DNA from 2 places in the Bacillus sp. NP247 genome. Region 1 is predicted to be linked to the other one. Evidence: riboswitches for the same ligand, from Rfam matches in the RefSeq annotation. Region 1 holds a riboswitch; the other holds the start of a gene.

Region 1 (7,606 bases):
TTAAAAGAAAAATTTTAAAAGTTGTTCGACCTGTAGCTCAACCACTTCTTGGTGTCCCCCTTCCAACCGATGATATTATGGACGAATTAACAAATACGCTTGAACAGCTTGGAGAAATGAGAGATATTTTATCAAACCGAGAAGTAACGAGTATTCGCGTTGTTGTAAATCCTGAAAAAATGGTCATTAAAGAAGCTCAGCGTAGCTTTACTTATTTAAATTTATACGATTATAACGTAGATGCCATCATGATTAACCGCGTCATCCCTAACACTGTCACCGATCCTTACTTTCAAGCATGGAAAGATACACAAAAGAAATATAAAGCCTTAATTAAAGATAGTTTTCAGCCACTTCCTATTTACGAGGCTCCCATGTTTGAACAAGAAGTTGTTGGTTTACCTATGTTAGAGCGTGTAGGAAATGCTTTATTTAAATCAGACCCTTCTCCTACTGAAGTGAAATTTAATGGTCGCACACAATATGTGAAAAAAGATGGCGATGAATATATTTTCGTTCTATCCATTCCATTTTCAAACAAAGATAACCTTTCATTAAATCAAAAAGGTGATGAACTTATTATTCGAGCTGGTTCTGTTAAACGGAACATCACATTACCAAAAACATTAACACACCTTTCTATTCAAGGAGCGAAGTTTGAAGAAGATGTACTAAACATTCGGTTTGGAGGTGTAGTGCATGCATGAGGAGCTACTAAGAAGAATAATTCGTACAAAAATAAAAGTCGGTATGCGTATATTAGAAGAGCTACCGAATCCAATTCAGCAACACGCTAAACAAACGCTAAATATTTTGCAAGAGGAGCTAGCTGCTTATCCGAAAGAACAAGAGCATCCTAAAGATAATTTAAAAAGTATTGTAATTGAATAACTATACCCTTGTAGAAAGCCTTTTCTTATAGGCTTTCTATCCCTTTATTGGAGCTGATGTAAATTGATGAAAACATCTTCTGCAAGACATGTTACTACTCGTACGATCTGGCTAATCCCCTTTTTATTTTTCATTCATAACCTTGAAGAAGCTTTCCAGATGCCGCAATATCTTGCTAATCATTTTTCAATTCATCTTATAACTAGCCAACAATTTTTCATTGCACTTTCCATATTAACAACCTTTGTCTTACTTATCATCTTTCTATATCAACTAAATGTGTTATCTTCTATATACTGGATTATCTTTATACAAGGGCCTATCTTCTTCAACTCTGTTCAACATATTATTTTGTTTTTAATTTATCGCTCCTATAATCCCGGCTTAATATCAGCAGTTTTCATTACCCTCTTTTCTATTTTCTTTTTTTCATCAAAAAAACACTTAATTCATAAAAAACACTTCGTAATTACACTCATTTTCAGCTTATTTTCTTATCCCATTATAATTTGGATTACCTTACTATTCGCTAGCTGCTTTCATTAATAAAAAAAGACCAGGCAAACTCCTGGTCCATCACTCTACTTAACAAACATTGGATTCTATGTTATACAAAATTGGAAGGTACAGAATTAGGGTTTTGTTTGTTAAGTAGATTATATGTTGAACGAGCTAACAGCGGAGGGGTTCCTACTGTTAGTCGTTAAACCCAATAATTATTTTACGATTTTTTCAAGCTCATCAAGTGAAAGATCTACTGAAATTGAACCACCATTTGTTTCTTTCTTAATTGCATCTGTTACTTCTTTCGAATGGTATAATTCAATTACTTTGTTCAGTGTTGGATCATTTTTATCTTTCGTACGAGCTGCGAAAATATTAATATAGGCCTTTGCATTTTCATTCTTTGGGTCTTCTAAGAAAATAGGATCCTTCGCTGGATCTAATCCAGCTTGACCAGCAACACCGTTATTAATAACTGAAGCTGCTACATCTTTTAATACACGAGGTGTTTGCTGTGCGATAACCGGTGTAATTTTTAACTTCTTCGGATTTTCAGCGATACCACTTGGATCTCCAAATAGACCAAAATCTTTTTTAAGTTTCAATAACCCTGCTGCATCCAGAAGTTTTAATGCGCGCGCTTGGTTCGTTGGATCATTCGGAATAGCAATTTCTGAACCATCTGGGATTTCATTTGCTTTCTTATATTTTTCAGAGTATAAGCCCATCGGTGCAATTTGTGTTGTACCAACAGCTGTAATATCTAACTTATGCTCCTTCTTAAATTGCTCTAAGAAAGCAATATGCTGAAATGAGTTTAGTTCAATATCTCCATCAGCTAACGCTTTATTTGGCGTTGTGTAATCAGAGAACTCAACCAGTTTAATTTTAATCCCTTCTTTTTCAGCTTTTTTCTTTAAAATTTCCCAAGCGTCTCCATCTGTTCCAGTTACACCGACGCGAACTACTTTCTCTTTCGCACCTGCACCTGTGTCTCCACCTGAGCAGCCGCTTAAGGCTGTAATTCCTACAATCGCTGATAATGCAAATGCTAAAATTTTCTTCATTTTCTTTTCCCCTCTTCCTTTTTATGATCTGCGTAAAAAGACTTTCGCAAAGTAGTTTCCTAAATTTTGAGCTACCTGTACAAGAATAATAAGTAAAACGACCGTTACAAACATAACTGATGTATCAAAGCGTTGATAACCATATGTCATCGCTAAGTCACCAAGACCGCCACCACCGACAAGCCCAGCAACTGCAGAAAATTCAATTAAACCAACTGTCATAAACGTGACACCTAAGATTAATGGCGCTAAAGCTTCTGGCACGAGGATTTCAAAAACAATTCTAAATGGTGAAGCGCCCATTGCTTGTGCTGCTTCAATTACCCCTTTCGGAACAGAAACAAGGTTTGTTTCAACCATTCTAGCAATACCAATTGAGGCGACTAACGTCATTGGAAAGATTGCTGCTGCCGTTCCGATTGTAGTTCCGATAACACTTCTTGTTATTGGACTTAAAGCTACTAAAAAGATAATGAATGGAACCGGACGAATTGTATTAATTATGATATTAAGAATAGAAAAGACCCATTTATTTTCTAAAAAGTTCCCTTTCCGCGTCACATATAATAGTAAACCTAGAGGTATACCAAGAATTGTAGCGAATATAAGGGTTACAATTACCATTAAGAGGGTATCCCCCGTCGCATCTAATATGCGAGGCCAAAATATACTCCAATCAACTCGCATGAGCTTCCACCTCCCTAAGCTGCACTTGCAATCTTAGATGTTGTAGTGCTTTTTGAATCTCTCTTTGTTCACCTTGTAGTTCTACTAGAAGATTTCCAAATAAAACATTTTGAAGTTCAATAATATTTCCGTAAAGAACATTTACATCAACGTTATAATTTTTCGCAATATATGATAGTACAGGCTGTCCTGTCTCCTCACCAGTAAACGTTAAGCGATAAATCTGACCTCCGTTTTGAATTTTCGCTAGCACGCTTTCTGGTAAGTGATCATTAATAACAGAGCGTACAAAATTTTGAGTTGTCTTTGTTTTTGGTTGAGTGAAAACGTCAAACAGTTTTCCTTCTTCAATTACTTTTCCTTTTTCCATAACGGCTACACGGTGACAAATTTCTTTCACAACGTGCATTTCATGTGTAATAAGAAGAATCGTTAAATTGTACTCTCTATTTACTTTCTTTAATAAATTTAAAATCTCTGTTGTTGTTTCCGGATCTAAAGCTGATGTTGCCTCATCACATATGAGAATGTCCGGTGATGTCGCAAGCGCCCTTGCAATCCCAACGCGTTGCTTTTGTCCGCCTGATAACTGTTCTGGATAATAGTTCGCTTTATCTTCTAGGCCAACAAATTTTAGTAATTCATTCACTCTTTCTTTTATTTCATCCTTTGGCAATTTCGCTAACTTTAATGGATACGCAATATTTCCAAATACAGTTCTTGAATTAAATAAATTAAAGCTTTGAAAAATCATTCCAATTCTTTGTCTTAGCTTTCTTAATTCTTTTGTTGTTAATGATGTAATATCTCTATCATCTATTGAAATCGTTCCCGCAGTTGGCCTTTCTAACATGTTTACTAGACGTAATAACGTACTCTTTCCAGCACCACTAAATCCAATAATGCCAAAAATTTCGCCTTTTTCAACTGACAACGTTACATCCTCCACGGCATGAACGGATTGTCCGCCTGATTCATATACTTTACTTACGTTGTTAAAAGAAATCATTTTCTTCCCTCCTATATGCTGTAAAAACTTGAAGTAGAGCTTTCGAGGTAAAATAAAAAGTGCTCCCCTTCTTATCAGTAATAAAAGATAAGAAGGAGAGCACTAATATGTACTCGTTCACATCTTCTCATCTTCCAAGCCTGTTTTAGGCTTGCTGGAATTAGCACGGTATTAAAAAACCCGTTGCTGAGGTATCGTAGGGCCAGTCCCTCCACCTCTCTGGATAAGAGTGTATCGATTTAATTGTTATTTAATTAATTCTCATTATAGAACTCAGAATAGTGAGAGTCAATACATTTTTTAGAAAAATATTAATTATTTCTTTATTAAAATTTTCAAATAAAAATTCATAATAAAATAGTAATCTTTAAAGTTATGTAAAATTCTTCTCCCTCATATTTTTTAAAAGGAGTATTTTTTCTATGAATTGAATACTATTATTTGAATATGAAATCAGAGGAAGGTGAATATATGAAAACAGCTCTATTACTCGTTGATATCCAAAATGATTATTTTCCAAATGGAAAGATGGAATTACGTAATCCAGTAGAAGCAAGTGAATATGCTAGTCAGCTACTACAACATTTTAGAATTAGAAACGAACCTATTTTTCATATCCAGCATGTAGCTATAAAAGATAGCGCTACTTTTTTCCTACCCAATACAGAAGGTGTCCATATTCACGAGAATGTCCGTCCGCTTAGAGAAGAAACTGTTATACTCAAACATTATCCAAATAGCTTCCGAGAAACTAATCTTTTAGAACAATTACAACGTTTAGACATTGAACACATCGTCATATGCGGGATGATGACTCATATGTGTATTGATGCTACGGTAAGGGCTGCTTTTGATTTTGGCTTTCATTGTACCGTTATACATGATGCTTGTGCTACAAAGGATCTTTCATTTAAGAATGCTACTATACCAGCTGTTTATATTCATAATACAATTTTGGCGAGTTTAAATGGAGTATACGCAAATATAATGAGCACAGAAGAATTTTTAGCGACCTAAAAAAACACTCCTTTCAGTGAGCAAAACCGAAAGGAGTGTTTTTTTGTCTAACCATAGATTTTCTTTCAAATTGTATTATACAGGAAATCCTCAAAATAAATACTAAAAAATATGACTAATAAGTCAATTTTTCTCGTTGTTTTGTTTCTATTTTCATGTTTATCCCGATATTAATAGGGTTTAGTTAGTTTTAAATAACACATGGTAATGTTTGGTAAATATTCGGTAAATATTTACCAGTTCAAATTAACTAGCTTCTATTATAGAGAGTTTCTCAAAAAGAAGAGATCTTCACAGACTGTGAAGATCTCTTCTACTATTTCTTATAAAGTTTCAGAAGTAGTTTTTGCTTGCATGTGAAGTGCTAAGTAATCAGGGCCACCAGCTTTAGAGTCTGTACCAGACATGTTAAAGCCACCGAATGGTTGGTAACCTACGATTGCACCAGTACATCCACGGTTGAAGTATAAGTTACCTACGTGGAAGTCTTCACGTGCTTTTTCAATATGGTCACGGTTGTTAGTAACAACTGCTCCCGTTAAACCGTATTCTGTATTGTTTGCAATTGCAAGTGCATGATCGAAGTCTTTTGCTTTACAGAATGCTACTACCGGTCCGAAGATTTCTTCTTTCATTAAACGAGCATCTTCTGCAACGTCAGCAACGATTGTTGGTTGGATGAACCAGCCTTTAGAATCGTCTCCTTCGCCACCTGATACGATTTTACCTTCTTCTTTACCAATTGCAACATAGCTCATTACTTTATCGAATGCAGCTTGGTCATTAACAGGTCCCATGTTGATATCTTTTGCATCTGGGTTACCTACTGTTAATTCTTTTGTTAATTCAACAGCACGATTTAATACGTGATCATATACATCTTCATGGATTACTGCACGAGAACATGCAGAACATTTTTGTCCTGAGAATCCGAATGCTGATGCAACGATAGATTTAGCTGCTAACTCAAGATCTGCTTCTTTATCAACAACGATTGTATCTTTACCGCCCATTTCAGCGATAACACGTTTTAACCAAATTTGTCCTGGGTTTACTTTTGCTGCACGCTCATAAATACGAATACCTACATCGCGAGATCCAGTGAAGCTAACGAAACGTGTACGAGGGTGATCTACTAAGTAGTCACCAACTTCAGAACCATTACCTGGAACGAAGTTTACTACGCCAGCTGGTAAACCAGCTTCTTCTAATACTTCCATAAATTTCGCTGCTACTACAGGAGTTGTACTAGCTGGTTTTAGTAATACTGTGTTACCAGAAACTACAGCAGCTGTTGTCATACCTGCCATAATTGCGAATGGGAAGTTCCAAGGAGAAATGATAACACCTACTCCTAATGGAATGTAAGAGAAACGATTATATTCAATTGGACGGCTTTCTACTGGCATACCGTCTTTTAATTTTAACATTTGACGAGCATAATATTCCATAAAATCGATTGCTTCTGCTGTATCAGCATCTGCCTCATTCCATGGTTTACCTGCTTCTTTTACAAGAATAGCAGAGAACTCATGTTTTCTACGACGAACGATTGCTGCAGCACGGAATAAAATGTCTGCACGCATTTCTGGTTTTGACTTTCTCCAAGTTTGGAATGTTTCATCCGCTACTTGCATTGCTTTTTCAGCTAATTCACGGCTTGCTTTTGAAACGCGACCAACAAGTTCCTCTTTATTTGCAGGGTTTACAGAAACAATTTTGTCTTCTGTAGTGATTTTTTCTCCCCCGATAATTAATGGATAGTCTTGTCCAAGATAAGATTCTACTTTCTTTAAACCCTCTTCAAACGCTAATTTGTTAGCCTCTACTGAAAAATCTGTAAATGGCTCATGTTTGTATGCTACTACCATCTTTTTAGCCTCCCCTTAGAAAAACGTTTACATTTTACAACATTATTCTACACGATAATTTAGATTTATTCAAATATTCCTAGACTTATATTTTAAAAATTAATAAATTTTTAAAATATAATAAAAAAAAGAGATTCATACATACGTATGAATCTACAAAATATGAGTATATTCCAAAACATTTTTCCCGATTAATAAAATAGTAACTAATAAAAATAAAGTCCTTACATATCCAACACCTTTTTGAACCGCAAACTTCGATCCAAAATAAGCACCTAAAATCATTGATAATCCCATAATTATACCGTATTCAAAATGAATCACATCTAAAAATAAAAAAGTAATTAAAGATACGATATTACTAACGAAGTTCAAAAGTTTTCCAGATGCTGCCGCTTGAATAAAATCCAAACCAATTAATAAAAATGCAAAAATTAAAAAGGATCCTGTCCCTGGTCCAAAAAAACCATCATAAAACCCTATCATTAAAATAACAAAGAAAAACATTAATGTTTTTCCTTTTGTCATCTTTTTATAGGTAGATGCACTTCCCCAATCTT
Region 2 (7,606 bases), 170 kb from region 1:
CTTTCTCATTTCCTCCTTTATCCACCGCGCGAATTTTATTACCGCTTCTAGTCCATGGAATCAAAAACAAAGTGAGAATAGCTAAAACTATAAATTTCATCAAAGGCAATGTCCCCTTTTCTTTTGTCTTCTCCATAAGTATAACAAATAAAGGGTAATCAGGTAAAAATGGGTATGATTATATTTTTTTGCTACTTAATACAATTCCACTCACTGCATATAAAATAGATGCTATATAAAAAATGGTGCCAATCGTAAAGAAATCTACTAAATATCCCGTTGCAATAACCGCTACTGCTCCTCCAACCGATGTCCACACATGATATTTTCCAATTTCATAACCAGCTTTTTTCTGTTCTACCTTTCGTGCTAACGATGTCTTCTCCGTATTACGCTGCACAGCACCTAAAATACCCATTAAAATTTGGAGAATATATACATGCCAAACCTCTGTTGCAATAGGGAAACAAAGCATTAATATAGCCATGGACCATGCGTATATAATTAATAACTTTCTATCACCTATCCTATCAGAAGTTCTTCCAACTAACGGATATACTAGAGCTGAAGTTAAGGCAAATAAACCGTACGCCCAGCCAAATTGCGAGAAGCTATTCCCAACATTTCGAAGCAATAGAATGTAAAAAGGAAATACCATACTTCCCGCCATCATAATAATGCTTTGTGACGCTACAAATCTTCTATATGTCATTTGCTATACTCCTTATAAAATAAATTCACAAACCTTTCCTCTGGGTCTACTTCCTTCTTCTTCTGAAGGAATTCTTCTATACGAGGATATGCTTTCTTTAGTTGCTCCTTTGCCGGATAAGAATAATACGGTAAATAATAACTTCCATTATGCTTTAACGTAACATCAATCATCTTTTGAATGACCACTTTTGTTTTCTTTATTTCATCCTCAGAACGCCCTTGATTAATTAGAAGCACAAGCGCAAACATATCATCTTTCGCATAAGATAGCACCGCATTCTCATTCTTTTCTACATAGCGGATTGTAATGTTAAGAAGGTTTAATTCCTCTTCATTTAAAACACTTCGCAAATCATCTATATACTCTGCAAAACCATCTATCGGTACAAAGTACTCTTGTAAAACTTCGGTCAAGTTTGGATTATCGTATTCCATAAAAGCACTATCAGATCTCATTACGTTATTTCGCGTTTCGTACTTACCATCTGTACGTTCAAAATAACTTCTTTGTATATCCCAAAATGCGCCCTTTCCCCAGTCACTATAACGTGATAACCCAAGTAAGAATTTCGGCGCAGCTATAATATTTTCTTCTTTTAATTTGCTGTACTCTTTCAACTTCTGTTGATCTTCTGCCAGTACATAATCTGTCACATACATCTCTTTTAAAAATGAATTTGGGGCAACAGAAATACGTGCTAAATGCATACGTATATTCTCATCCCTTCGCACTTTATTCTTAAAGTATGAAGAGTATTCTTTATAATCTAGTACTTTCGTATGAGTTTCATACAATTCATCGTTTGTTAACTGCAGCGTCACATCTAAAATCACACCAAACAATCCATATCCCCCAATTACATACGGAAACAAGTCAGCATTTTCTTCTCTACTTACATCACGTACTGTACCATCTGCCATTAACAATCTGAACGACTCTACTGTATCAATCAATGCTTCATGACGAATATCACGCCCATGCACATTTACACTTAATGAACCACCAACAGTAAAAATATTTTGAGATTGCATCACTTGAACTGCAAGACCATATGGATTGATTTTCTTTTGAATGCCATTCCATGTGACACCACTTTGTACCCTAATCCTCTTCTTCTCCGGATCAAACTCTAATATTTTGTTATATCCTTTCATATCAAGCATCGTACCGTTCGGATAATACGTCTGTCCGCCTTGGCTATGTTGCATACCTGCAATCGAAATCTTCTCTCCAGAAACATTTGCATCTTGCACTAGCTTTTTTAATGAGCCCTCATCCTCAGCATCTTCAATACGTTTAATTTTCGTTGGAAGCAACTTTCCTACATCACTCATAATAGGATGATCCAGTTGCTCTTTGTATACATATATAGATGTTGTGAGCAACACTGTATACGCTACAATTACAACCGCTATTTTTCTTTTTTTCAAATGGCACTCTCCTCGTTTGAAATTCTAATCTCACTAGTACTTCTCTCTATGCTTATTGTACCTACTTTCTTAAAAGGAAAATACTACACTGTAAAAAAGAACTATCTTTCTTTTACTTATTATGAAGCGAAACTATACGCATGATTTAAAAAACATTTAAATATGATGTAGAGGAAAATAACTTAATTCAGGAGGTTGCTATGAAAGCAATTATTTGCACAAAATACGGGCCACCTAACGTTCTCAAGCTTCAAGACGTAAAGAAACCTACTCCTAAAAAGAATGAAGTATTAGTTAAGATTCACGCAACAAGTGTAACAACTGGCGATTGTAGAATGCGAAGCTTTACTAGTCCACTTTTATTTTGGATTCCTATACGACTTGTATTAGGACTTAGAAAACCGAGAAAACCTATACTGGGAGTAGAATTAGCTGGAGAGGTTGAAGAAATAGGAACAGATGTGACTCAATTCAAAAAGGGAGATTCCATCTTTGCATTAACAGGACTTAACGTTGGTGGCTATGCTGAATACGCATGCGTACATGAAAGTGGATTGATAGCATTAAAACCTACCAATGTGACGTATGAAGAAGCGGCAGTTATTCCTTTCGGCGGAACTTCAGCATTACATTTTCTGAGAAAAGGGCACATAAAAAAGGGACAACAAGTACTTATATATGGCGCTTCCGGATCAGTAGGTACCGCTGCTGTGCAACTTGCTAACTATTTTGGCACGACTGTTACAGCTGTTTGTAGTAATTCAAATTTTGAGCTAGTGAAATCTTTAGGGGCTGATAAAGCAATTGATTATACGAAAGAAGATTTTACTGAACGAGGCGAGTGCTACGATATAATATTTGATGCAGTTGGAAAGTATAAAAAATCCCTTTGTGAAAAAGCATTAACGCCTAATGGAAAATACGTATCTGTTAATGGCACAATCGCAAAGGTCAGCAAAGACGATATGAGTCTATTAAAACAACTAGCTGAAACAGAAAAGCTAAAACCTGTTATTGATAGAACTTACCGATTAGAAGAAATTTCAGAAGCCCATACGTACGTAGAGACCGGACATAAAAAAGGTAATGTTTCCATTACCTTAAAATAAAATATATTCAGAAAATAACATTGACAATTCTTTTTGTAAGATTTACTATTAGTACCATATTTAAAAACTACATACACATACTCTTATCAAGAGTGGCGGAGGGACTGGCCCGATGATGCCCGGCAACCGAGCTTATAACGTATAAGCTAAGGTGCTAATTCCTGCAGAACGATTTTCGTTTTGGAAGATGAGAGAGGAACCTATTTCGTCTATTCGGCACCTCTCTTATTTTTGAGAGGTGCTTTTTATTTTGGAACGCATATTAAGGAGGAACTATAAATGAAAAAGATATTATTAAGTATTGTAAGTGGAGCTGTATTATTGTTAAGCGCATGTGGTGCTAATTCTGATAAAGAGGTAAAAGTATTAGATGAGAAAAAGATTACCGTTGGTGTAACAGGCGGACCGCATGAACAAATTTTTGAAAAGGTGAAAGAAGTTGCAGCAAAAGATGGTCTCCAAATCGACGTAAAGGTATTTAATGATTATGTAGCACCAAACGTATCTTTAGATGAAAAAAGCCTCGATGTAAATAGCTATCAAACTAAATCTTATTTAGACGTATTTAAAGCTGAACGTAATATGAAATTAACTGAAGTATTTTCCACAGTAACATTCCCTATGGGTGTATATTCTAAAAGCTTAAAAGATGTAAAAGAATTAAAAGAGGGCGACGCAATTGCTGTCCCAAACGATCCAACAAATGAGCTTCGTGCTTTAAAGCTATTTGAAAAAGCAGGAGTTTTAAAAGTTGATCCAAAGGCTACGGAAAAAGCGACTGCAAAAGATGTAATTGAAAATCCGAAAAATTTAAAGATTGTTGAATTAGAGGCATCTCAATTACCAACGCAGCTAAGTGAAGTGAAAGCGGCTGCGATTAATACAAACTTTGCATTAGGCGCAAAATTAAGTCCAGCGAAAGATTCTATTTTCCGCGAAGGAAAAGATTCACCCTATGTGAACTGGGTCGTTGTTCGTACTGAAAATAAAGATGATGCAGTTGTAAATAAATTGAAGAAAGCTTATCAATCTCAAGAAGTAAAGGATTTCATTGAGAAAAAATTTGATGGTTCTGTTTTACCGTCTTGGTAGGAGCTGACTATAATGATTGAATTAAAAAACGTCTCCAAAGTATTTACAACAAAAAAAGGGAATGTTGAGGCCCTTAAACCAACTTCCCTTAAAGTAAAAAAGGGCGAAGTATTTGGAATCATCGGATATAGCGGCGCTGGTAAAAGTACATTAATTCGTTGTGTAAATTTATTAGAAAAACCAACAACAGGAAATATCATTATAAACGAACAGGATTTAACAACCTTATCAACAAAAGAACTCGCAAAAGCGAGGCAAAAAATCGGCATGATTTTTCAAGGATTCAATTTGCTTAAAACCGTTACCGTTTACGAAAACATCGCACTACCCTTACGTCTATCTGGTCTTCCCAAAGATGAAATTGAAAAAAGGGTAGAAAAGTATCTACGCATTGTTGATCTCTTTAATAAAAAAGACGCCTATCCAAGTGAATTATCTGGTGGTCAAAAACAACGTGTAGCGATCGCTCGCGCACTATCTCATGAGCCTGAAGTGTTATTAAGTGATGAAGCAACGAGCGCATTAGATCCGGAAACGACCGATTCTATTCTTGATTTGTTATTAAAAATCAATAAAGAAATTGGAATCACGATTTTACTAATTACACACGAAATGAATGTCATCCAGCGTATTTGTGACCACGTTGCCGTTATGGAACATGGGGCGGTAGTCGAAAGTGGAACCGTAAAAGATATTTTTACAAACCCACAACATGTAACAACGAAGAAATTTGTAAATAGCGCATTTGCAGCTAAAATTCCAGAAGAGGTACAGAAAGAGCTACAAAGTACTGGAGAAATCGTAACACTTTCATTTATAGGAACCGCTTCAGGAGAACCAGCGTTAGCTGTCGCTACAAAACGTTTTCAGGTATATCCTAATATTTTATCAGGCAATATTACGCAATTAAAACATGAGGCATATGGGAAACTGGTCGTTCATATGCAAGGTGACAAAAATGAAGTAAACCGTGCTTTATCATTTTTACAAGAGCAAGGAATCATCGTAGAAGGAGGTAGAACAGATTATGGGAAACAAGTCCTTTTTGGATGAGTGGGGTAACGTAATATGGGAAGCAACCATTCAAACATTTCAAATGACATCTATTTCATTACTTATCTCTATCCTTATTGCATTACCACTTGGTGTCACACTTGTTTTAACGAGACCTGGTGGACAGCGAGAAAATAAAATTATCTATCCTATTCTTAATACAGTTATTAATGTCATTCGCTCTCTTCCATTTATCATTCTATTATTCTTCATTTTACCTTTTACAAAGTTTCTAATGGGGACATCAATTGGCGTACAAGGTGTTATCGTACCGCTTGTCGTATTCACAGCACCTTATATTGCACGTTTAATGGAAACAGCTTTATTAGAAGTGGATCGTGGCGTCATTGAAGCATATCAAGCGATGGGAGTTTCTACTATAAAAATCATTTGGCACGTTATGGTTAAAGAAGCACGTCCATCTCTTGTACTTGGACTAACAATCGCAACAATCGGCTTAATTGGTGCAACAGCAATGGCTGGGCTTGTAGGTGCTGGCGGGCTAGGGGACTTAGCATATCGCTTCGGGCATTTACGCTACGAACCTGAAGTAATGTATGCAACGGTCTTTATTTTAATCATTCTTGTTCAAGGATTGCAGTCTTTAGGGAATGGTGTTGCACGAAGATTGAAGAAAGATTAAAAAGAGGGTATCTCACTAAAGTGAGATACCTTCTTCTTATCTTTTAAATCCACCTTCTGAATGAATAACTTGCCCCGTAATCCATTCTGCTTCTTCACTTACTAAAAACTTAATGAGTCTTGCTGCATCCTTTGGCTCACCAATTCTGCCAAAAGGAAACATTGGTTTTAATCCTTGCTTTATCTCTTCATTCATCCACCCTGTGCTAGTTGGTCCTGGATTAATTGCATTCACTGTTATCCCTAAGTGGCCCACTTCCGCTGACAACGTACTAGTTAGAGCATCAATAGCTCCCTTCGTCGTTGCATACGCCAGTTCTCCTGCCATAGGCCCCTTAAATTGCCCCGAAGTCATATTCACAATTCTACCACCAGATTTTTTATCAAATCCTCGGGCAAATTGACTACTTAACAATGTAGTCGCGCGGACATTTACCATGTAATGCTTATCCAACTCTTCGGCAGTCAAATTAGAGAAATCATTATTCTTAGAGTATGCCGCATTATTAATTAATACATCAGGGTACCCCATTTGTTCAGTAACTTTATTTATAAGCTGCTTTGGTGCATCATTCTGAGTTAAATCTAACTCCATACTTGATACTTCAACACCGTTCTTTATCAGCTCTTCTTTTAATTGTATTTGCTCATTTTTCTCAACGCCCCAAGGCATCTCTTTATCGTAATTCGTCCAGTACGTAAAAAATACATCGTATCCTGCTTCAGCTAATTCTTTACAAATCGCTGCTCCAATACCATCTAGACGACTAACACCTGTAACAACAGCTACTTTATTTTTCAATTGATTCATACTATACTCCTCCAAGTTTAAAGGACGCATATTTTATATAAGAGATATAAACTTTCCTCACAAAAGGGATGTATAGGCCAAATATGCAGTCCTTGAATGATTTACAGATAGCCAAATAAACCCTCACTTATGAGAGAAAAATTCATCTATCTAATTTCTAATCATTACAAGTTCATCCACATATTGAGTCTTTGTCTCCTCTCCATATATCTCCAAATTTCATTTTAACATTAAAGATTTAATATTTCAAAAAATAAAATAACCACTCCTATTTATGAAGTATCGTGTACTATAAACCATAGTTAATAACTATTTTAAATTTAAAGTGTATACATTTACCATTACCTATTCGTTGTATAAGTGTAGGGAGGAAAAATGATGGGAAAAGAAAATATATTGACCTCCTATCTTATCAGTTTAGGAGAGGAAGTGTTCAAACTATTACTAGCGAAAGGGGCTATAAAAGAAGATGCAGAAGACATCATCCAAAATACTTTCTATAAAGTATACACGTTGCTAGATGACCTAACCGAGAGTAACATACGGCCATGGTTTTTTAGAGTCGCATTAAACGAATACATTGACTTGAAGAGAAAAAAAGAGCAGCAAAACATCTATTTAACTGAAGAGATTTATTCAAAACTACAATATACAGACCGAGAACTAGATGCTGTTTTAAATAAAGATGAGATTTTCTATCTATTAAAAGATATAAAACTAGAATATAAAGAAGCCTTCTTTTTAAAGTACTACT

Evidence for each region. Region 1 has a riboswitch for S-adenosylmethionine ahead of KPL75_RS15895 (methionine ABC transporter ATP-binding protein). Riboswitches for the same ligand answer to the same signal wherever they lie in the genome.
Region 2: linked by a shared signal. The riboswitch ahead of KPL75_RS15060 (MetQ/NlpA family ABC transporter substrate-binding protein) and the one ahead of KPL75_RS15895 (methionine ABC transporter ATP-binding protein) in region 1 are both predicted to bind S-adenosylmethionine.

Annotation. Positions count from the first base shown of each region.
Region 1 is NZ_CP076653.1:3,008,523-3,016,128, reverse strand. It holds gene KPL75_RS15920 (ArsA family ATPase) at 1-707, shown strand, start outside; gene KPL75_RS15915 (DUF3926 domain-containing protein) at 700-891, shown strand; gene KPL75_RS15910 (HXXEE domain-containing protein) at 958-1,437, shown strand; gene KPL75_RS15905 (MetQ/NlpA family ABC transporter substrate-binding protein) at 1,608-2,462, opposite strand; gene KPL75_RS15900 (methionine ABC transporter permease) at 2,484-3,149, opposite strand; gene KPL75_RS15895 (methionine ABC transporter ATP-binding protein) at 3,139-4,158, opposite strand; SAM riboswitch class I at 4,283-4,388, opposite strand; gene KPL75_RS15890 (cysteine hydrolase family protein) at 4,630-5,175, shown strand; gene pruA (L-glutamate gamma-semialdehyde dehydrogenase) at 5,499-7,046, opposite strand; gene KPL75_RS15880 (TSUP family transporter) at 7,200-7,606, opposite strand, start outside.
Region 2 is NZ_CP076653.1:2,842,239-2,849,844, reverse strand. It holds gene KPL75_RS15080 (DUF3981 domain-containing protein) at 1-100, opposite strand, end outside; gene KPL75_RS15075 (MFS transporter) at 179-712, opposite strand; gene KPL75_RS15070 (FAD-binding oxidoreductase) at 709-2,145, opposite strand; gene KPL75_RS15065 (NAD(P)-dependent alcohol dehydrogenase) at 2,346-3,254, shown strand; SAM riboswitch class I at 3,335-3,448, shown strand; gene KPL75_RS15060 (MetQ/NlpA family ABC transporter substrate-binding protein) at 3,534-4,346, shown strand; gene KPL75_RS15055 (methionine ABC transporter ATP-binding protein) at 4,359-5,399, shown strand; gene KPL75_RS15050 (methionine ABC transporter permease) at 5,374-6,042, shown strand; gene KPL75_RS15045 (SDR family oxidoreductase) at 6,079-6,882, opposite strand; gene KPL75_RS15040 (RNA polymerase sigma factor) at 7,231-7,606, shown strand, end outside.